Regions from separate parts of the Limnochorda sp. genome, predicted to be linked through region 2. Evidence: riboswitches for the same ligand, from Rfam matches in the RefSeq annotation. Region 2 holds a riboswitch; each other region holds the start of a gene.
The links. A riboswitch is a leader RNA that binds a small molecule or an ion and turns the genes downstream of it on or off. The one in region 2 is predicted to bind cobalamin.

Region 1 (7,213 bases), on a different contig from region 2:
GTGGAGCCGCTCCGGCAGATCGCCAACAACGCCGGCTACGAGGGCTCGGTCATCGTGGAGGAGGTCCGCAAGGCCGAGCGGGGCATCGGCTTCAACGCCCTCAGCGAGAAGCTGGAGAACATGATGGAGGCGGGGATCATCGACCCGGCCAAGGTGACCCGGACCGCGCTGGAGAACGCGGCCAGCATCGCCAGCCTGGTCCTCACCACCGAGGCGCTGGTGGCCGAGATTCCCGAGAAGGAGAAGACGCCCGCTGGGCCCGGGGCCGACATGGACTTCTGAGCCCGCCCTGGCGAGCGCGAAACGAGGCGGCCGAACGGCCGCCTCGTCTTTTTGTGGGCATCCCATCGCCGCGGGGACACCGGACGGGGATCACCCCGACCGTCAGAAGGAGAGCTTGGCGAGCGGCTCCCGCACCGACTGAACCGAGCGGCGGAAGGCCTCCTGCTCCTCGGGGGTGAGTTCGATCTCCACCACCTTCTCGATCCCCTTGCCGCCCAAGATGACGGGAACCCCCACGTAAATGTCCCGCTCGCCGTACTCGCCGTCCAGGTAGGCGATGGCCGGCAGGAGGCGGCGCTGATCCCGCAGGATCGCCTCCACCATGTCCGCGGTGGATGCGGCCGGGGCGTAGAAGGCGCTGCCGGTCTTGAGCAGGTTGACGATCTCGCCGCCGCCCTTCCGGGTCCGCTCCACGATTCGGTCGATGGTCTCCCGGGGCAGGAGCTTCTCGATGGGGATGCCGCCCGCGTAGGAGTAGCGGACCAACGGCACCATGGCGTCGCCGTGGCCGCCCAGGACGAAGGCGCTCACATCTTTGACGGAGATGCCCAGCTCCTGGGCGATGAAGGTGCGGAAGCGGGTAGAGTCGAGCACGCCCGCCATCCCCATGACCCGCTCCTTGGGCCACCCCGAGATCCGGTAGGCGGCGTAGGTCATGACGTCGACGGGGTTGCTCACCACAATCATGAAGGCGTTGGGCGAGTACTGGACCACCTGCTCGACCACGCTGCGGATGATGTTGAAGTTGGTCTGGAGCAGGTCATCCCGGCTCATCCCCGGCTTGCGGGCCACACCGGCGGTGATCACCACCACGTCCGAATCCCGGGTGTCCTCATAGCTATTGGTGCCGATGACGTTCACGTCGAACCCGGCCACCGGGCCCGCCTGCAAGAGGTCCAGGGCCTTCCCCTGGGGGAGTCCCTCCACCACATCGACCAGCACCACATCGCCCAGGTTCCGGGAAGCGATCCAGTGGGCGGTGGTGGCGCCCACGTTGCCGGCGCCTACGATGGTGATCTTCTTCCGAGCCATCCTAACCCCCCTGTTCCGAGCCCACCCGTGTTGAGAGCCGCATCACGGACAGTGTACCAATTCCTGGAGTCCCCATCAATCGATGGGCCTCGCTCGGGGAAGGTCTCTCCCGGGGAAGGACGAACCTTGCAGGAAAAGATTGGGAAGGGTCATCATCATTCGGAACACGACGGAGGAGGCGAGCGGCGATGCGGAGGGTGGTCCCTCCCCAACCGGACCTGGAGGCCCTGGCCCGGTCCTTCTTCCAACTGCTGGAGACCGACCGGTCCAGCGAGCTCTTCCTGGCCCGCTTCCAGGAGGTGGATCAGGGCTTGGAGGCGGCCCTCCAGGCCCAGGAGGCTGGGATGGCCCGCCGGCAGGAGGCGGCTGGCGGGGCAGCGAAGCCCTGATCGTCTTCCATCGTTGCAGGCGGGGGGTGCCCGGCCGGGAGACCTGCCGGGAGAATAGGGAAGTCGTCATCCGGCTTCGGCCGGAGAAGCGCGCGGGCCCGCCACTGTGACCGGGGAGGCGCCCGAGCCCACTCGCACCCGCGGGGAAGGGCCGGGCAGAGGCCGAGGATCCGGGAGCCAGGAGACCTGCCCCCTGCCGCCGGCTCACCTGCGTGGGGCCAGGACGAGCCGTCCTTCCTGGCGCGCGCCCCGGGCCGGGGCGCTGGTCGTGGCGGGCCTGCCATCGCCTGGTGGAGGTGTGCAGCCATGCTGGTCCGATCCGGCGCCCGCGCTCTGGGGCTCCTCACCCTCGTCTGGGCCCTCGCCCTCCTTGGGGCCCCTGCTTCGTGCGCCCAAGAACCGCTCGTGGTCGAGGACGTGCTGGGGCAGCGGTTCACCTTCGAGCAGCCGCCCCAGCGGATTGTGGCCCTCTCGCCGTCGATCACCGAGAACCTCTTTGCCGTCGGAGCAGGGGAGCAGGTGGTGGGGGTGAGCGCGTACAGCACCTACCCGCCCGAGGCGGCCCGCCTGCCCGTCGTCTCCGACGCGGTCCAGGTCAACCTGGAGCGGCTCCTGAGCCTGGAGCCCGATCTGGTGGTCGGGGACATGCAGGTGGTCCGGGCCCACGTGGAGCGGCTGCAGGCCTTGGGCGTGCCCGTCTTCGCGGTGGACGTGCCCGACCTGGAGAGCCTCTTCGAGACCCTGCTCCTTCTCGGGCGGATGACGGGCCACCAAGAGACGGCCCAGGCCCTGGTGGAGGGCCTGCGGGCACGGGTGGCGGCGGTGGAGGCCCGGACCGGTCACCTGCCTGCCGACCAGAGGCCTCTGGTCTTTGTGGAGGTGTGGCATGAGCCCCTCATGACCGCCGGCCCCGGAAGCTTCATCGACGAGCTGGTCACCCGGGCGGGCGGCCGGAACCTGGCCTTCGACGCCCCCACCCCCTGGCCCACCTACAGCGTGGAGACCGTCCTGGCCCGGGACCCGGAGGTGATCCTCCTCACCAACCGGTACCGGGAGGAGGTGCTGGCCCGGCCCGCGTGGCAAGAGGTGCGGGCCATCCAGACTGGGCGGGTCTACGAGGTGGAGCCCGACTGGCTGACCATCACCGGCCCCCGGCTGGTCGACGGCTTGGAGGCCCTGGCCCAGCTCTTCCACCCGGAGCTCTTCCCGGCGGAGGAGGGGCCCAATTGACGGGCAGGACCAGCCGTGGCTATAATGGGAGCCACATGAAGACGGCTGGGTAAGGCGCCGGGCTCAGGAGGCGGCCCGGCGAGCCAATGGCGATGAAGAGGCGAGTAGGGGCGGCCTCCCCGGAACGAGCGAGCCGGGAGGGTGGGAGCCGGCTCCGGGCCCGTCCCGAAGATCCCCTCGGAGCTGCTCCGCTGAACGGCGGCTAGGGCTCAGTAGGCGGGGCCGGTTGGGGCCGTTACCCCTTTCGAGTGGGAGCGGTCGGCTGACCGCTCCAAGACCGGGTGGTACCGCGGGAGTGTGGACTCTCGTCCCAGGGGCGAGGGTCTTTTTTTGTTCGGGAGGGCGGAAGGCATGGACTACCAGAAGACCGTTCAGTTGCCGACGACTGACTTTCCCATGCGGGCGCAGCTGGCCAAGCGGGAGCCCCAGCGCCTGGAGGCCTGGCGGGAGCAGCGGCTCTACCAGAAGCTCCAGGAGCAGCGGCGGGCGGCCCGGCCCGACGGCCCGGACTTCGTCCTGCACGACGGGCCGCCGTACGCCAACGGCCACATCCACATCGGCACCGCCCTCAACAAGATTCTGAAGGACTTCATCGTCCGGGTCCACGCCATGGAGGGCGAGTGGGCGCCGTATGTGCCCGGCTGGGACACCCACGGCCTGCCCATCGAGCGGGCTGCCTTGCTGGAACTGGGGGTGGACCCGGAAAGCCTCGACCCGCTGGAGCTGCGGCAGAAGTGCCGGGAATACGCGCTCCGCTTTGTGGAGGTCCAGCGGGAGGAGTTCGAGCGGCTCGGGGTCTGGGGTGACTGGGAGCACCCCTACCTCACCCTCACGCCGGAGTACGAAGCCCGGCAGGTGGAAGTCTTCGGCGAGATGGCCCGCCGGGGCTACATCTACAAGGGCCTCAAGCCCGTCTACTGGTGCCCCGAGTGCCGCACGGCCCTGGCCGAGGCGGAGATCGAGTACCAGGACCACCGCTCGCCCTCCATCTACGTCGCCTTCCCTGTGGAGGATGCCCGGGGGCTCTTTGAGCCCGAGGGCGCGGCGGTGATCATCTGGACCACCACCCCCTGGACCCTGCCGGCCAACAAGGCCATCGCGCTCCACCCCGACCTGGAGTACGTGCTGGTCCGGGTGGGCGAGGGGGCCCGCTACCTGGTGGCCCGGGGGCGCCTGGAGGAGGTCCAGAAGGACCTGGGCTGGGAGGCGGTGACGGAGGAAGGGGCCTGGCGGGGGGCGGAGCTGGAGGGGATCGTGACCCGCCACCCGCTGAAAGACCAGACCTCGCCGCTCATCCTGGGTGAGCACGTCACCCTGGAGCAGGGGACGGGCGCGGTCCACACCGCCCCCGGCCACGGCCTGGAGGACTATGAGGTGGGGCTCCGCTACGGCCTCGAGGTGTACGCGCCCTTGGATGAGCGGGGCCGCTTCACCGGGGAGGAGCCCCGTTACCAGGGGCTCCCGGCCCAGGAGGCGAACGAGCGGATCCTGGCCGACCTGCAGGCGGCGGGGCGGCTCCTCCACGCGGGCCAGCTGGTCCACTCCTACGCCCACTGCTGGCGCTGCAAGAACCCCGTCCTCTACCGGGCGACGCCCCAGTGGTTCGCCTCCATCGACGCCTTCCGGGAGGCGGCCCTGGCCGCGGTGGACGGCGTCCAGTGGGTGCCCGCCTGGGGCGCCGAGCGGATGCGGGAGATGGTGAAGGACCGGCAGGACTGGTGCATCTCCCGCCAGCGGGTCTGGGGCGTGCCCATCCCCGTCTTCTATTGCGAGGCCTGCCAGGAGCCCATCATCGAGCCGGAGACCATCGCCGCCGTGGCCGACCTCTTCCGGAAGGAAGGGTCTGACGGGTGGTTCACCCACGAGGCGTCGGAGATCCTGCCCGAGGGCTTCCGCTGCCCCCACTGCGGCGGCGATGCCTTCCGCAAGGAGCAGGACATCATGGACGTCTGGTTCGACTCGGGCGCGAGCCACGCCGCCGTCCTGGAGGACCGGGGCCTGGGCTGGCCCGCCGACCTGTACCTGGAAGGCGGCGACCAGTTCCGCGGGTGGTTCCAGTCCTCCCTCTTGACGGCCGTCGCCACCCGGGGCCAGGCCCCCTATCGGAAGGTGCTCACCCACGGGTGGGTGCTGGACGGCGAGGGGCGGGCCATGCACAAGTCCTTGGGGAACACCATCTCGCCCCTGGAGGTCTGCGACAAGTACGGGGCCGATGTGCTGCGGCTCTGGGTGGCGGCCAGCGACTACCAGAGCGACGTGCGGGTCTCCGACGCCATTCTGGAGCAGGTGGCCGACGTCTACCGGCGGATCCGGAACACCATCCGCTTCATGCTGGGCAACCTGGCCGACTTCGACCCTGCCCGGCACCGGGTCCCCCGGGAGGGCCTGGAGCCCTTGGACCGCTGGGCCCTCCACCGGTACCGGCGGCTGGTGGAGCGGGTCCGGAGCGCCTACCAGGAGGATGCCTTCCACCTGGTCTACCACGCGGTCAACAGCTTCTGCACCGTGGAGATGGGCGGCTTCTACCTGGATGTGGTGAAGGACCGGCTCTACTGCGAGGCGGCCGACGCCCGCAGCCGGCAGGCGGCCCAGACGGTCCTCTATGAGGTGGTCTCGGGGCTGATCCGGCTCATCGCGCCCATCCTGGTCTTCACCGCCGACGAGGCCTGGGAGCACCTGCCCGAACAGGCCAGGACCCAGCCCAGCGTCCACCTGGCCACCTTCCCCGGGGTGGAGGAGGAGGCAGGCTTGGAGCTGGAGGCCGGCGAGGAGGCCGCCTGGGACCAGCTCTTGAACCTGCGCCACGCCGTCTACCAGGCCATCGAGGAGGCCCGGGACCGGCGGGAGGTGGGCGGCAGCCGGGAGGTGTCCGTGGAGCTCTACCTCGCCCCCGAGGCGGGCGAGCTTAAGGCGAGCCTGGAGGCTTTGGGGGATCTGGCCGAGCTCTTCCTGGTCTCGGAGGTTCGCTTCCACGAGGGGCCGGCGCCTGCAGAGGCGGCCGCCATCCGGCTGGGCCAGCTGGAGGTGGGGGTGCAGGTGCGCAAGACCGCCCACGCCCGCTGCCCCCGGTGCCGCCGGAACCACCCCACCACCGGCCAGGACCAGCGCTTCCCCGAGCTCTGCCTCCGGTGCGCCGCGGTGGTGGCCAGCCTGGAGCCCGCCGGCTCGTGAGCGGCGGCCCCCGCGTGCCCCGGGCTCCCTTCGGGGAGCCTAAGCCCGGGGGGACGCGGTGGGAGGTCCAGCGCGGCGTCGGAAGCGGAAGGCGGTCCTCCGGCACTTGGTGCGGCAGGTGAGCGGGATCGCCCGGCGCATGGAAGAGGCCCACATCGCCGAACTGGTCGATCTCTACCGGAACCCCCGCCGAGCGCTCTTATGGCAGCTGGGCGGGGGTCTTTTTCGGGGCGTGGGCATCGGGATCGGCTTCACCCTGGTGACGGGGCTGATCGTCTACCTCCTGACCCAGCTGGCCGCCCTCAACCTGCCCCTGATCAGCGGCATCATCGCCGACATTGTGCGGATCGTGGAGCTGGAACTGCGGGTGGGCCGGTGAGCCCCCCGGTGGAGGAGGGGGAACGGTGGAGAGGCGGGCGCCCATCGATGAAGGGCGGGCCCGGGAGCTCCTCGTGAAGGAGCGGGAACGGCTGGCCAGCCTCTGGGAGCAACTGAACCGGGAGGGCATGGGCCAGAACTCCCTGCGGGAAGGCCTGGCCGAGCTCTCGGTGGTGGATCAGCACCCGTCCGATCTGGGGTCGGAGACCTTTGAGCGGGGGAAGGACCTGGCCCTGAGGGAGACCACCGGGCGGTTGCTCGCCCAGGTGGAAGCGGCCCTGGAGCGGCTGGACCGGGGGGAGTACGGTGTCTGCCAGGCGTGCGGGCGCCCTATTGAGGCGGAGCGGCTGGAGGCCCTGCCCGCCGCGGAGCGGTGCCGGAGCTGCCAGGAGGCGATGGAGCAGGAGCCGCCGGAAGCGGCCCGCTCCCGGCCCGTGGAGGAGGAGAGCCTGCCCGCCTCCTTCTCCCGGCTCTTCGGGGATGAGCCGGAGGATGTGGGGCTGGAAGGGGAGGATGTCTGGCAGGAGGTGGCCCGCTTCGGGACGGCCAACACGCCCCAGGACATCCCGGGAGCGGTCGACTTCGATGACGCCTTTCTCGAGGGGGAGGAGCCCCAAGGGGCGACCGAGCCCGTGGAGGAGATCCCCGACCTCCGGGGGAATATGGCGACGGACTGGGAGGCCCTCTACCCCGAGCCCCGGCCCGAGGCCGAGCGGACCCGGCGGGGAACA
Region 2 (6,790 bases):
GCCCACGGGACGTATCCAGAATGGTATGATGTTCCTGACGCGACCGTCCAGGCCATCCATGCCGCCAAGGCGGCCGGGGGCCGGGTGATCGCGGTGGGCACCACGGTGGTCCGGGCCCTGGAGAGCGCAGCCATCGAAGGGGGCGCGGTGAAGCCGGCGACGGGGTTCACCGAGCTCTTCGTCCACCCCGACTATGACCTGAAGGTGGTGGATGGGCTCCTCACCGGGCTGCACGCGCCCGTCACCTCCCACCTGGCCCTGCTCTGTGCCTTCCTGGAGCGGGCGGCGATCTTCCAGGCGTACGGGGAGGCGATGGCCCTGGGCTATCTGTGGCATGAGTTCGGCGACGTCCACCTCATTCTGTGAGCCGTGCATTCGGTGCGTCGCGCGGGCTCGCCTTCTGGCGTGGGCGGACGGGGGACGATCAGCATGGATGCGAACGAGGCCCGGACCCGGGAGCTTCTGGCCCTGAAGACCATCGCGGAGACCCTGAACGAGGCCACCGACCTGGAGCCCATGCTCCAGGGTGTCCTCCCCAAGGTGCTGGAGGCGTTGGGCTTCACCACGGGTTGGATCTTTCTCACCGGGCCCGGCCCCCGGGCCTACCGGCTCATCGCCGATCACGGGCTCCCGCCCGCCCTCTGCCGGGACGCGAAGCGCCCCATGAGCCGGGGCGGGTGTTGGTGCCTCGATGCGTACTGGGGGGGCGGGCTGGAGCGGGCGGCCAACACCATGGAATGCAAGCGCCTGGACGAGGCCCGCCGGCGCCAGTGGGGCGAGACCCACCAGATCAGCCACCATGCGACGGTGCCCCTCGCCTCCGGCAGCGTCCGGTTCGGCCTGCTCAACGTGGCCCACCCAGAGAAGCGGCACTTCTCCCCGCAAGAGCTGGCCTTGCTCGAGTCCGTCGCCCTCCAAATCGGCACGGCCATCGCGCGCGTCCGCCTCCTCCAGGCCCAGCGGGACCAGGCCCGCCTCGAAGAGCGGAACCGCCTGGCCCGGGATCTCCACGACTCCATCTCCCAGTCCCTCTTCTCCCTGAACCTGCTGGCCCAGGGCGCCCGCAAGCTGATCCACCGGGACCCTGAGGAGGCGGCCCGGGCCCTCGAGGAGATCCAGGCCCTGGCCCAGGAGTCCTTGCAGGCCATGCGCTCCCTCATCTGGCAACTCCGCCCTGAAGGCCTCGAACAAGGCCTGATCACCGCCCTGACCCAGTACGGCGCCCGCCTGGGCCTCACGGTGGAGGTTGCCGTGACGGGCGGAGGCGCCGTGCCCCAGGCGGTGGAGGAGGCCCTCTGGCGGATCGGGCAGGAGGCGCTGAACAACGTGCGGCGCCACGCGGGTGTGGACCAGGTGCAGGTCGAGTACGGGCTGGACCGGGAGATGGTCACCCTCACGGTGCGGGATCGGGGCGTGGGCTTTCAGGCCCGGGCTGCCGGCGCTTCGGGCGGTTTCGGCCTCATCGGCATGCGGGAGCGGGCCCAGTCCCTGGGGGGCGATGTGACCGTCCGGAGCCGGCGGGGAGGCGGCACGGAAGTGCGGGCCATCATCCCCCTCCCAGCGGCGTCGGAGGGCGGAGGTGAAGCGCCATGACCCAAGGGAGCGGGCGGCCCATCACGGTCCTCCTGGTCGATGACCATGCGGTGGTCCTCCGGGGCCTGCGCTTCTTTCTCGAAACGGAAGAAGAGATCCAGGTGGTGGGCGAAGCGACGGACGCCGAGACCGCGCTGGAAGCGGTGGAACGCCTGCAGCCGGACGTGGTCCTTATGGACCTGGTGCTGCCCGGGATGGACGGGGTGGCCGCCACCCGGGAGGTGCAGCGCCGCTCCCCCGGCACCAAGGTGATCGTTCTCACCAGCTTCGCGGAGCAGGATCGGGTGGTGCCCGCCATCCAGGCCGGCGCGGCCGGCTACCTCTTGAAGGATGTGGCTCCCGACGTCTTGGTGGAGGCCATCCGGGCCGTCCACCGGGGCGAGGCCCGCCTCCACCCCCGGGTGGCCCAGGCACTCATGCTCCAGGTGGGCCAGCCGCCGGGTCACCCGGCCGCGGCCGCCTCCTCCCTCACCCCCCGGGAGCTGGAGGTGCTCACCCTCCTCACCCGGGGCCTGAGCAACAAGGAGATCGGGGCGGCGCTGGCCATCACCGAGACCACCGTGAAGACCCACGTAAGCAGCATCTTGAGCAAGTTGGGGCTCCAGGACCGGACCCAGGCTGCGGTCTACGCGCTGAAGCACGGGCTCGTCGCGGAGCCTGGGCCCGGCGTTCCCTTGGAGGAGGGCTGAGCGGGCCGGCTCCAAGCTCTGGGCAGGACCTGGACCATCCGCGGGGGACGAGCCCCTGAGATGACTCGCCGGTGGGCAGGACCGGCGGACGGGAGGCGCGCCCGCCTCCGCGGGAACGGAAAACACAAGGTGTAGGGTTGACAACCATTACCATCTACTGTATATTGGGCCTGCAATCGGTCCTGGGCCGGTCCCCCAGACCGGCTCGGGCGAAGAGGGAACCCGGTGCGAATCCGGGACTGCCCCGCAGCGGTGAGCAGGAACGAACGCCGTCATGGGCACTGGGCCGCCAGAGGCCTGGGAAGCGACGGCTAGTAGGTTCGGCGCCCTTCGGGAAGCGCCACTGCCTGCAAGTCCGAAGACCTGCCGATTGCCCTCGCCAGTGGCGAGGTTCACCTTGCGCCTTCGAGGGTAAGGCAGCAAGGGCGTGCGAGGCGTTCGTGGCCCTGCCGGACGCTGGCGGCGTGCCCGCGGGTTGGCCTGCTTCCCGGCCACGGGGCGCCCGTTCCCGCTCTTCCGCCTTGCCTTCCCTCGGGTGCCAGCCACACGAGAGGGAGGCTTTCTTCATGTCTGCCGTCCACCGAGGTGCTTCGTCGCCGGCCCCGGAGCTGGCGTGGGCCGTGGCCGGGATTGAACATGTCTCCTTGGAGACGCTGGCCCAGGCCGCGGCCGGCACGGGGCTGCCCGGCCTCTCCCCCCGGGAGCAGCGCTGGGCCCAGGTGTACGCTGCCCGGGCACTCATCGTGCGCGAGCCCAACTACGCCCGGGTGGCCGCCCGCCTGCTCCTCGACATCGTCTACCACGAGGCGTTGGGTCTGGAGATGAGGGGGGAGCCCCTGGCCTTCGATGAGGTGCGGGCCCGGTACCCGGCGCTCTTCCAGAACGCCGTCCAGTACGGGGTCCGGATCGGGCGGGTCAGCCCGGACCTCCTCCGCTTCGACCTGGACCGGCTCGCCCGGGCCCTCCGCCCCGAGCGGGACCAACTCTTCAGCTACCTGGGCCTCCAGACCCTCTACGACCGCTACTTCATCCATGAGGGCGAGCGCCGCCTGGAGACGCCCCAGCTCTTCTGGATGCGGGTGGCCATGGGTCTGGCCCTCAACGAGGATGACCCCACCCGCCGGGCCATCCAGTTCTACGAGCTGATGTCCACCTTCCGCTTCTGCCCCTCGAGCCCCACCCTCTTCAACGCCGGCACCGTCCACCCGCAGCTGTCCTCCTGCTTCCTCACCACCATCGAAGACGACCTCCACAGCATCTTCATGGGGATCTACAACAACGCCATGCTCTCCAAGTGGAGCGGGGGCCTGGGCAACGATTGGACCCCCGTACGGGCCCTGGGGAGCCATATCCGGGGGACCAACGGCCGGAGCCAAGGGGTGATCCCCTTTCTGAAGGTGGCCAACGACACGGCCATCGCCGTCAACCAGGGCGGCAAGCGGCGGGGGGCCGTCTGCGCCTACCTGGAGACGTGGCACTTGGACCTGGAAGACTTCATGCAGCTCCGCCGGAACACGGGGGATGAGCGCCGGCGGACCCACGACATGCACACCGCCCACTGGATCCCCGACCTCTTCATGAAGCGGGTGGAGGCCGACGGGGAGTGGACCCTCTTCAGCCCCAGCGACGTGCCCGACCTCCACGACCTCTACGGCCGGGCCTTCGAGGAGCGCTACCTGGCCTACGAGGCCATGGCCGACCGGGGTAAGCTCACCCACGTCAAGCGGGTGAAGGCCCGGGAGCTCTGGCGGCGGATGCTCGGGATGCTCTACGAGACGGGCCACCCCTGGATCACCTTCAAGGATGCGGCCAACCTGCGGAACACCCAGGCCCACGCCGGCGTCATCCACAGCTCCAACCTTTGCACCGAGATCCTTCTCAACACCAGCCCCGATGAGGTGGCCGTCTGCAACCTGGGGTCCATCAACCTGGCCTGGCACGTCCGGGAGGGCCGGCTGGATGAGGAGGCTCTCCGGGAAACAGTGACCACGGCGGTGCGGATGCTGGACAACGTCATCGACATCAACTTCTACCCCATCGAGGCGGCCCGCCGGTCCAACCTGCGCCACCGCCCCATCGGCCTGGGTATCATGGGCTTCCAGGACGCGCTTCACAAGCTGCAGATCCCCTATGGGTCCGAGGCGGCCATGGCCTTCGCGGACGAGAGCATGGAGACCATCGCCTACCACGCCATCTTGGCCTCGGCCCACCTGGCCCGGGAACGGGGCCCGTATCCAAGTTACGCCGGCTCCGCCTGGTCCCAGGGGCTCTTGCCCCAGGACACCCTGGAGCGGCTGGAGGCGGAGCGGGGGGTGCCTGTGGAGGTGCCGCGGGGCGGACGGCTGGACTGGACGCCGGTGCGGGAGGCGGTCCGGCGGTACGGCATGCGGAACAGCAACGTCCTCGCCATTGCGCCCACCGCCACCATCTCCAACATCCTGGGCGTCTCCCAGTCCATTGAGCCCGACTACCGGCTCCTCTACACCAAGACCAACCTTTCGGGTGATTTCGCCGTGGTCAACCCCTACCTGGTGGAGGAGCTCCGGGCCCGGGGCCTCTGGGATGAAGAGATGGTGGAGGCGCTGGTCCTCTACGACGGCATCCTGGCGCCCATCGAGCGGATCCCGCCCGAGGTGAAGGAGCGTTTCCGGACCGCCTTCGAGATTGACCCCCGCTGGCTCATCGAGGCGGCCGCCCGGCGGCAGAAGTGGATCGACATGGGCCAGTCCCTCAACCTCTACCTCGCCGAGCCCAGCGGCCGGAAGCTGGACGAGATGTACCGGCTCGCCTGGCGGAAGGGGCTGAAGACCACCTACTACCTGCGGACCTTGGGGGCCTCCCAGGTGGAAAAGTCGACCATTCAGGAGCACCGGCTGGTGGGCGCGCCCCGCTGGCGGCGGGAGGCGAGCCAGCTCGCCCCGGGCCCCGCCGCAGGCCTGGGGGTCGCCCCGGGGACGGACGGTCCCGAGGAGGAGGGGGCCGGCTGTGAGGTCTGCCAGTAAAGGTTCAGGGATGGAGGCGGGTCGGAGCCGCCGTGGGGTGATCGAAACATGGTGGTCCGGGAGGGTGAAGCCTGATGAGCGGCGCTGAGAACCGTCCCTTCGTGCCGGGTCGGCGCTTTGACGCCTCGGAGAAGCGTCTCATCAACTGCGAGACCGTTGATGTGAACCAGCTGATGCCCCTCAAGTACCAGTGGGCCTGGGAGTACTACCTGACGGGCTGCGCCAACCACTGGATGCCCAACGAGGTACCCATGGCCCAGGACATTGAGCTCTGGCGGAGCGGGGCCCTGTCGGAGGCCGAGCGGCACATGATCCTCCGCAACCTGGGCTTCTTCTCCACCGCGGAGAGCCTGGTGGCCAACAACATCATCCTGGCCATCTTCCGCCACGTGACCAACGCCGAGTGCCGCCAGTACCTGCTCCGCCAGGCCTTTGAGGAGGCGGTCCACACCCACGCCTTCCACTACATCGTGGAGAGCTTGGGGCTGGATGAGCGGGAGGTCTTCAACATGTACCGGGAGATTCCCGTCATCCACGCCAAGGACGCCTTCGAGATGGAGCTGACAGCCGCGGTCCTGGACCCTGGCTTCCGCACCGACACCCTGGCCGGCGCCCAGACGTTCCTCGAGAACCTGATCGGCTACTACGTCATCATGGAGGGGATCTTCTTCTACTCAGGGTTTGCCATGATCCTCTCCCTCCACCGGCGGAACCGGATGACGGGCATCGGTGAGCAGTTCCAGTACATCCTGCGGGACGAGACGGTCCACCTCGCCTTCGGCGTGGACCTGATCAACGGCATCAAGGCGGAGAACCCCGAGCTGTGGACGCCCGCCTTCCAGCAGCGGGTGATCGAGACGATCCGCCGGGCGGTGGAGCTGGAGGTCCGGTACGCGGAGGAGGTGCTGCCCCAGGGCGTCATGGGCCTCACCGCCCCCATGTTCCGCGAGTACGTCCAGTCCATCGCCGACCGCCGGCTGGAGCGGCTGGGGCTGCCCGCTCAGTACGGCTCGGCCAACCCCTTCCCCTGGATGGCGGAGACCATCGACCTCTCCAAGGAGAAGAACTTTTTCGAAAGCCGGGTGACCGAGTACCGGAGCGCGGCCACCCTCCAGTGGGATTGAGGCGGCTGTGGGCTGGGCCTGACGGCAGGTGTCACCGGCCGCGGGCTGGATCCAGGCGGGCGGGGGACTCGGTTCCGGGCGGGGCTGGTCCCCAGGGGAGCCGACCCCCGGGGCGAAAGAATGGAGTGGGAGCCACCACCGGAAGGAGGGGACAGGGTGCTTCGCCACAAGGACCGGATCGCGCGCATGACCCTGGAGGAGAAGATCCAGCTCTGTTCGGGGGCCAGCACCTGGACGACCAAGGCCATGCCCCAGCACGGCATCCCGTCCCTCTTCCTGGCCGACGGGCCCCACGGCCTGCGGAAGCAGGTCTCCGAGCAGGGCGATCACCTGGGGATCCACGCGAGCCAGCCGGCCACCTGCTTCCCCACGGCCAGCGCCG
Region 3 (7,213 bases), on a different contig from region 2:
CCCCGGAGGTGGGCCGACCCACCCAGTTTGAGGTGGCGACGGCCATCGCCTTCGACCACTTCGCCCGCCAGGGGGTGGCGTGGGCGGTCCTGGAGACGGGCTTGGGCGGCCGCTGGGACGCCACCAACCTGGTGGTGCCGGAGCTGGCCGTGATCACCCCCATCGGCCACGATCACATGGAGGTCCTCGGGGGCAGCCTGGCCGCCATCGCGGGGGAGAAGGCGGGGATCATCAAGGCGGACCGGCCGGTGGTTCTGGCCCCCCAGCCGCCCGAGGCCTTGGAGGTGCTCCTCGCCCAGGCGGAGGCGGTGGGCGCGCCGGTGGTCCGGGTGGTGGAGGGCCGCGGGCCCGGCGCCTTCGCCTACCAGGTGGACGACGTGGAGCTGGGGCGGGTCCGCTTCCGCGTGGCGACCCCCTGGGGCAGCACCCACCAGCTCCAGCTGCCCCTGGGTGGGGCCCACCAGGCCCTCAACGGCGCGGTGGCCGCCGCCGCGGTGCTCACCCTGGCCGCCCGGCGGGGGGACCCCGAGGGTGGGCAGTCGGTGGCCTGGGAGCGGGAGGCGGTCCGCTGGCTGGAGGAGGGCTGGCGGGGCTTGCGCTGGCCCGGGCGGTTCGAGATCGTCCCGGGACGGCTCATCCTCGACGGGGCCCACAACCCTGAAGGGGCCCGGGCGCTGGCCCAGGCCCTGGCTCCCTGCTTCGGCCCCGGGGCCGGGGAGGGGGAGAGGCCTTCCCTCTACCTGGTCTTCAGCTGCATGGAAGACAAGCCGGTGGATGCCATGCTGGCGGCCTTGGCCCCCCTGGCCGCGGGGGTGGTGGTCACCCAAACGGGGCAGGGCCGCCTGCCTCCGCTGGCGCCCGAACGGATCGCCGCGGCCGCCCGGGCTCACTGTTCCCAGGTCTGGACCGTCGCCGATCCCGTGGCTGCGCTCCGCCAGGCCCACCGGGTGCGGGGGCCCCGCGACTGGATTTGCCTTTGCGGCTCCCTCTATCTGGTGGGCGAGGTGAAGGCCCGGCTGGCCTCGGGGGAAAGATGGTTCCACGGCAGGAGCGCCTGACCGGCTAGGGAAGTAAGAGGCGGGGGGAACAGGCATGAGAGGTGAACGCGACGGGGCGACCCGGCGGGTGCGGCGGCCCAAACGTCGGGGGATTCCCTTCCGCCTGCAGGTGGCCTTGGTCGGTTTGGTGGCCTTGGCCATCGGATACGGCCTGGGCTACTACCTGATCTCGCTGTTGACCATGCCCCAGCCGTCGGTGGGGGAGACCCTGGTCTCTTCACCGCCGCCGCCATCCTCGGTGGCCGTCAGCAGTCCGGCCACCACGCCCGCGGCCCGGACTCAGGAGCGGCCCGCCTCAACCACCTCTTCCTCGAGTGCCCCGTCGTCGAGCGCCCCGGCCCCGGCGCCGGCCTCGTCGGCGCCGTCCAGCGGGAGCGGAGAGAGCTCCGGCGGCCTCTACCGGGTGCAGGTCGGGGCTTTCATGGATCGGGACCGGGCCCAAGCGCTGGTGGAGCAGCTGCAGGCCCAGGGCTTCGAGGCCAGCATCACATCGGGCCCGCCCTACCGGGTCCAGGCGGGCGCCTTCCGCAGCGAGGCGGGGGCGGCCGCCCGTCTGGAGGCCCTGCGCGCGGCGGGCTACCCGGACGCGTTCATCCAGCGATCGCCATGAGCCGCCTGGCCAACACCACCGTCCGCCTGCGAGCGGCCGCCCGCCGGGCCTCCCGGTCGGTCTACGGGTGGGTGGCCCTGGCCGGCCTCCTGCTGGGCCTGGGGCTGGCCGTCTTCACCGCGCTCTGGCCGCCCCTGCCACCCTTGGAGGGACCGCCGGTCGCCCTCTGGCGGAGCGACCTGGGCCAGGTGGAGGCCATCCCCCTGGAGCTTTACGTGGCCGGGGTGGTGGCCGCGGAGATGCCCGTCACCTTCCATCCTGAGGCGCTGAAGGCCCAGGCCGTCGCCGCCCGGACCCTGGCGGTGCGGAGCCTCGTCCAACCCAGGGCCACCGACGGGACGGCCCTGACCGACCAGGCCTCCCGGGACCAGGCGTGGAGCTCCCAGGAGGCGTTGCGGCGCCGCTGGGGCTGGTGGCGGTATCCCTTCGCCTGGCGGAAGATCGCCGAGGCGGTCCTGGCGACCGAGGGCGAGATCCTCACCTACCAGGGCGAGCCCATCTTTGCCGCGTACCACTCCACCAGCGGCGGCCAGACCGAGGCGTCGGAGAACGTCTGGCGGGAGGCGCTGCCGTACCTGGTCAGCCTTTACGACCCCTACGGCGCCCGGGGCCCCTACGCCCAGACGGAGCGGTTCATCGATCGGGCCCAACTGGCGGGCCGCCTGGGTCCCTTGGAGTGGCGGGGCGAGGAGCCGCCGCTCTTCGTGCTGAGCCGGTACCCCTCGGGCCGGGTGGAACGGGTCCAGTACGGCTCTCGGATCTACACGGGACGCCAGATCCGGGAGGCCCTGGGCTTGCCCTCGACGTGGTTCGAGGTGATCTGGGAGGGGAACGGCGCCCGATTCCTGCTGCGGGGCTACGGGCACGGCGTGGGCATGTCCCAGTACGGGGCGGACGGGCTGGCCCGGGCCGGCCGGACCTATCGGGAGATCCTGGCCCACTACTATCCGGGAACGGTGCTCACCACCTGGCCGGGCGACGGAGGGGGCCGGTGACGGGGGTCCATTGACGGGCCGGGGGACCGGCCGTATGATGGACAAGAGCATGGAAGACGGGCGCGGGGTGCCGCCCTCCGGGGCGGAGAATAGGGAATCGGGTGGGAATCCCGAGCGGCCCCGCCACTGTGACCGGGGAGCCCCCCTCGACAGACCACCTGGCTGGAGCTGGGGAAGGTGAGGGCTGGCGATGATCCGGGAGCCAGGAGACCTGCCACGCGCCCATCAGACGACGCCCTCCGAGGGATGGGGGAACCGTCTGAGCCGGATCCCGTCGGGCCCTGGTTCCTTCCCCCGGCTTGCAGGCCGGGTTTTCTCTTGAGGGCGCGCGGAAAGAGGGATCCCGGTGCGCCAGACCTTCCAGGACCAACGCCTCACGCCCGACCGGCCGCTCGTGGCCATCCGCCGGCTGACCGCCGGGTACGGCGGCACCACCGTCTTACACGACCTCTCCCTGGTCGTCCAGCGGGGCGAGTTGGTGGCCCTCATCGGTCCCAACGGTTCAGGCAAGTCCACCCTCTTGCGGGCCATCACCGGGCGCCTCCCCTCCTGGGGTGGCGAGATCCACCTGTGGGGCCGGCCCTTGGCCCAGTGGTCCGTTCCCGCGCTGGCCCGCCGGGTGGCGGTGGTCGCCCAGGAAGAGCCGGCGCCGTTCGCCCTTCCGGTGGAACAGGTGGTCGCCATGGGCCGGACGCCCCACCTGGGGCGCTTCCAGCGGGAAGGGCCCGCCGATCGCCGGAAGGTCCGGGAGGCGATGGGCCGGGCGGGGGTGGTCCACCTGGCGGGACGGCCCTTCAACCAGCTCTCCGCGGGCGAGCGCCAGCGGGTGGTCCTGGCCCGGGCCCTGGCCCAGGAGCCCCAGCTCCTCCTCCTGGATGAGCCCACGAGCCACTTGGACATCGGCCACCAGGTGGAGGTTTTGGACCTCTTGGCCCGCCTCTGCCGGGAGGAAGGGGTGACGGTGGTGGCCGTCCTCCACGACCTGAACCTGGCCAGCCTTTACGCCCCCCGCCTGGTCCTCCTGGCCGGGGGCCGGGTGGTGGCCGATGGCCCGCCGGCCCAGGTGCTGGCCGTTCCCATCCTGGAAGCAGTCTACGGAACCCGGGTGATGTTGGGCCGTCATCCGGCGGTGGAGACCCCGGCCGTCCACCTCCTCCCGCTGGAAGGCGGCGAGGCGGGCGGCACCGTCCAGGCCCCTGGGGCCGCCCAGGAGGGAACGGCGTGACACCGGCCGATCTTCAGCCGCGCCCCAGGCTCAGCCCCAGCCCCGCCGTCGCCGTTGCCTTGGCCCTGGCCATCCTGGCCGGCGCCGCCATCACCGCGCTGGCTTTGGGGCCTGCCGCCATCGGCCCGGGCACCCTGGCCCAGATGACCCTGCGGCGCCTGGGGTGGCTCCGGCTCGAGCCCACGTGGCCAGCCAGCTACGAGGTGATCTTCTTCCAGGTCCGCCTGCCGCGGGTGGTCTTGGGTGTCCTCATCGGAGGCGCCCTGGGGGTGGCGGGCACCACCCTGCAGGGGCTCTTCCGCAACCCCATGGCCGACCCCTACATCCTGGGCGTTTCGGGCGGCGCGTCCGTGGGGGCCGTCCTGGCCGTCACCCTTGCCCCGGCCGTGCCCTGGCTGAGCGACCACACGGTGCCCGCCGTCGCCCTCCTCTTCGCCCTGGCGGCGGTGGTGACCGTCTACCGCCTGGCCCGGGTGGGCGACCGGGCCCCCCTCACGGCCCTCCTCCTGGCGGGCGTGGCCGTCTCCGCCTTCTGTTCGGCCATCGTCTCCCTCCTCCTCACCCTCCACCGGGAGAGTGCGGACAAGGCCCTCTTCTGGCTCCTGGGGAGCCTGGCCAGCGCGGGCTGGCGGGAGGTGGGGCAGGTGGCTCCCTACGTCGCCGGCGGGCTCCTCCTCGCCCTCGCCCACGCGCGGGAGCTGAACGTGCTCTTGTTGGGCGAGGACGCGGCCTACCACCTGGGGGTGGAGCCCGAGCGGGTTCAGCGGCGGTTGCTCTTCACCGCGTCGGTGATGGCCGCGGCCGCCGTCTCCGCCGCGGGCGTCATCGGCTTTGTGGGGCTGATCGTGCCCCACGCGGTCCGGCTGGTGACCGGCCCCGACCACCGGCTCCTCATTCCGTTGGCCGGCCTCCTGGGCGCCGCGCTCCTGGTGGCCAGCGACACCCTGGCCCGCATGCTCCTCAGCCCCGTCGAGCTCCCCGTGGGCGTGGTCACCGCCCTGGCCGGCGTCCCCTTCTTCCTCTGGCTCCTCCGGCGGTACCGGGCTGGGCTGGGGTAGGGGGCGGGCCGACCGGTCTCCGGAGCCAGGGTGTCGCGACACGGTCCCTCTGGGGCTGGGTCTCCTCGCCCGGCGACCTCAAGGGCCGGCAGAGTCGGGAAGGTGGAGCCAGCGCCCGCTGGCGAGGAGCCCCAGCCCCATGGGAAAGGCGCGGCAGCCAGCCATCCGAGAGCGCCTCGTCCTTGGCAAGGATCCCAGGAACCATTAGAATGGGAACGGCCGGCCGAGGCTGTAGGGAGGGGTTTCGTTGGTCGATCTGGAGGCGGTACGGAAGGCGGTTGGGGAGCTGCGGGAGCCTGAGCTGCGGCGCCCCTTGAGCGACCTGGGCATGGTGGGCCGGGTGGAGGCCGACGGCGACCGGGTCATCGTAGAGATCAAGCTGACCACCATGAACTGCCCGCTCCAGGCGGTGATCGAGGGCATGGTGAAGGAGCGCCTGGCGGGGATGCCCGGTGTGGGCGAGGTGGTGGTCGAGCTGGTGGAGATGGATCCCCAGGAGCGGGCCAACCTCTTCAACAACACCGTGGAACGGGCGCCCGTCCTGGCCCCCGAGTCCCAGACCCAGATCATCGCGGTGGCCAGCGGCAAGGGCGGGGTGGGCAAGTCCACCATCACCGCCAACCTGGCCGTCACCCTGGCCAGGCTGGGCTATGAGGTGGGCCTCCTCGACGCGGACATTTATGGGTTCAGCATCTCGCGTATGTTTGGCCTTTCGGGCCGGCAGCCCACCGTCGTCGACGGCAAGATCATCCCCATGGTCGCCCACGATGTGAAGGTCATCTCCATGGGCAACTTCGTCGATGAGGGAACCCCCATCATCTGGCGGGGGCCCATGCTGGGGAAGGTCCTGAACCAGTTCGTTGCCGACGTTCTCTGGGGCGAGCCCCACTACCTCCTGGTCGACCTGCCGCCGGGCACGGGCGACATGGCTCTGGACGTGGCCCGGCTCATGCCCAAGGCCGGCTTGGTCATTGTGACCACGCCCCAGACGGTCGCCTCCGGGGTGGCGAGCCGGGCGGCCCACATGGCCCGGAAGGCGGAGCAGCGGGTGCTGGGCGTGGTGGAGAACATGTCCACCTTTATCTGCCCGCACTGCGGCGAGCCGACGGCCTTCTTCGGAGAAGGGGGCGGCCAGCGGCTGGCGGAGGAGCTGGCGGTGCCGCTTCTGGCCAAGATCCCCATGACCCTCAGCGTGCGGGAAGGGGGCGACGTCGGCACGCCGGCGGCCCTGACCGATCCGGTCATCGGGGAGGTCTTCGCGGACCTGGGCCGGAAACTGGTGGAAGCGCTGCCGAGCCCGGGCCGGGTCGAAGCGGCTCAAGGGTGAGGCCCGCGGGGCTGGATGGGGCTGGGCAGGGGTGCCCAGCCCTTTTTGTGGCAACGACGAGGAGACAAGGAGATCCACGCAAGATGGTGGAATATAACGCCCTGGCTACGGGGACAGAAGGCGCTCGGCACGGGGAGCAGCCCCGGATCATCCTGGCCTCTGTCTCTCCCCGCCGGAAGCTGCTGCTGGAGAAGTTGGGCGTCCCTTTCCAGGTGATCCCCGCCAACGTCGCTGAAGATGAGGTGGCTCCCGAGGCGCCGCCCGAGATCCGGGTGGAACGCTTGGCCCTGGCCAAGGCGGAGGCCGTCTTCCGGGACCATCCTGAGAGCCTGGTCATCGGCGCCGACACCGTTGTGGACGTGGACGGCCGGAGCCTGGGCAAGCCCCGGGACCGGGACGAGGCCGTGGCCATGCTCCGGCTGTTGAGCGGGCGGCACCACTGGGTGCACACCGGGCTGGCCTTGGTCGGGCCCGGGGTGCGGCGGACGGGCCACGAGAGCACCCGGGTCTGGTTCCGCCCCTTGGATGACCGGGAGATCGAGGCGTACGTGGCCACGGGGGCGCCCATGGACAAGGCGGGCGCGTACGGCATCCAGGAGCAGGCGGCCTCCTTTGTCAGCCGGGTTGAGGGCTGCTTCTTCAGTGTCATGGGGTTGCCCCTGGCCCGCCTGGCGGAGGAGCTCCGGGCGGCCCAGGCGGAGCTGGCCAGGGGGGCCCGGTGAGCCTCGCAGGGGGAGCGTGAAGGAGGAAACGCTCTTGCCTGCCACGAGGCGGCGTCTGACCATCCGGGAGTTGCCTGAAGCCTTGCGCCCCCGGGAACGGCTGCAGCGGCTGGGGGCCGAGGCCCTGAGCGACCAGGAGCTCTTGGCCATCCTCTTGGGGACGGGGAGCCAGGCCGAGTCGGCCTTGGAGCTGGCCCGGCGCCTTCTGGTCCAGTTCG

Region 1: it holds a riboswitch for cobalamin, as region 2 does, so the genes downstream of both, FWJ67_RS04155 (ABC transporter substrate-binding protein) here and FWJ67_RS10345 (ribonucleoside-diphosphate reductase subunit alpha) in region 2, are expected to answer to the same signal.
Region 3: it holds a riboswitch for cobalamin, as region 2 does, so the genes downstream of both, FWJ67_RS05230 (heme ABC transporter ATP-binding protein) here and FWJ67_RS10345 (ribonucleoside-diphosphate reductase subunit alpha) in region 2, are expected to answer to the same signal.

Annotation. Positions count from the first base shown of each region.
Region 1 covers NZ_VSCV01000006.1:80,562-87,774, reverse strand. Annotated here, with positions in the region: partial or broken gene FWJ67_RS04170 (TCP-1/cpn60 chaperonin family protein) at 1-282, shown strand, start outside; gene mdh (malate dehydrogenase) at 385-1,314, opposite strand; gene FWJ67_RS04160 (hypothetical protein) at 1,503-1,703, shown strand; cobalamin riboswitch at 1,711-1,912, shown strand; gene FWJ67_RS04155 (ABC transporter substrate-binding protein) at 2,010-2,933, shown strand; gene ileS (isoleucine--tRNA ligase) at 3,285-6,104, shown strand; gene FWJ67_RS04145 (DUF5665 domain-containing protein) at 6,163-6,483, shown strand; gene FWJ67_RS04140 (TraR/DksA C4-type zinc finger protein) at 6,509-7,213, shown strand, end outside.
Region 2 covers NZ_VSCV01000049.1:289-7,078, reverse strand. Annotated here, with positions in the region: partial or broken gene FWJ67_RS10360 (S-adenosylmethionine:tRNA ribosyltransferase-isomerase) at 1-366, shown strand, start outside; gene FWJ67_RS10355 (histidine kinase) at 430-1,593, shown strand; gene FWJ67_RS10350 (response regulator) at 1,590-2,282, shown strand; cobalamin riboswitch at 2,454-2,668, shown strand; gene FWJ67_RS10345 (ribonucleoside-diphosphate reductase subunit alpha) at 2,849-5,284, shown strand; gene FWJ67_RS10340 (ribonucleotide-diphosphate reductase subunit beta) at 5,359-6,408, shown strand; partial or broken gene FWJ67_RS10335 (glycoside hydrolase family 3 N-terminal domain-containing protein) at 6,595-6,790, shown strand, end outside.
Region 3 covers NZ_VSCV01000009.1:46,688-53,900, forward strand. Annotated here, with positions in the region: gene FWJ67_RS05215 (bifunctional folylpolyglutamate synthase/dihydrofolate synthase) at 1-1,058, shown strand, start outside; gene FWJ67_RS05220 (SPOR domain-containing protein) at 1,093-1,668, shown strand; gene spoIID (stage II sporulation protein D) at 1,665-2,663, shown strand; cobalamin riboswitch at 2,712-2,897, shown strand; gene FWJ67_RS05230 (heme ABC transporter ATP-binding protein) at 3,010-3,888, shown strand; gene FWJ67_RS05235 (FecCD family ABC transporter permease) at 3,885-4,946, shown strand; gene FWJ67_RS05240 (Mrp/NBP35 family ATP-binding protein) at 5,194-6,273, shown strand; gene FWJ67_RS05245 (Maf family protein) at 6,357-6,995, shown strand; gene radC (RadC family protein) at 7,030-7,213, shown strand, end outside.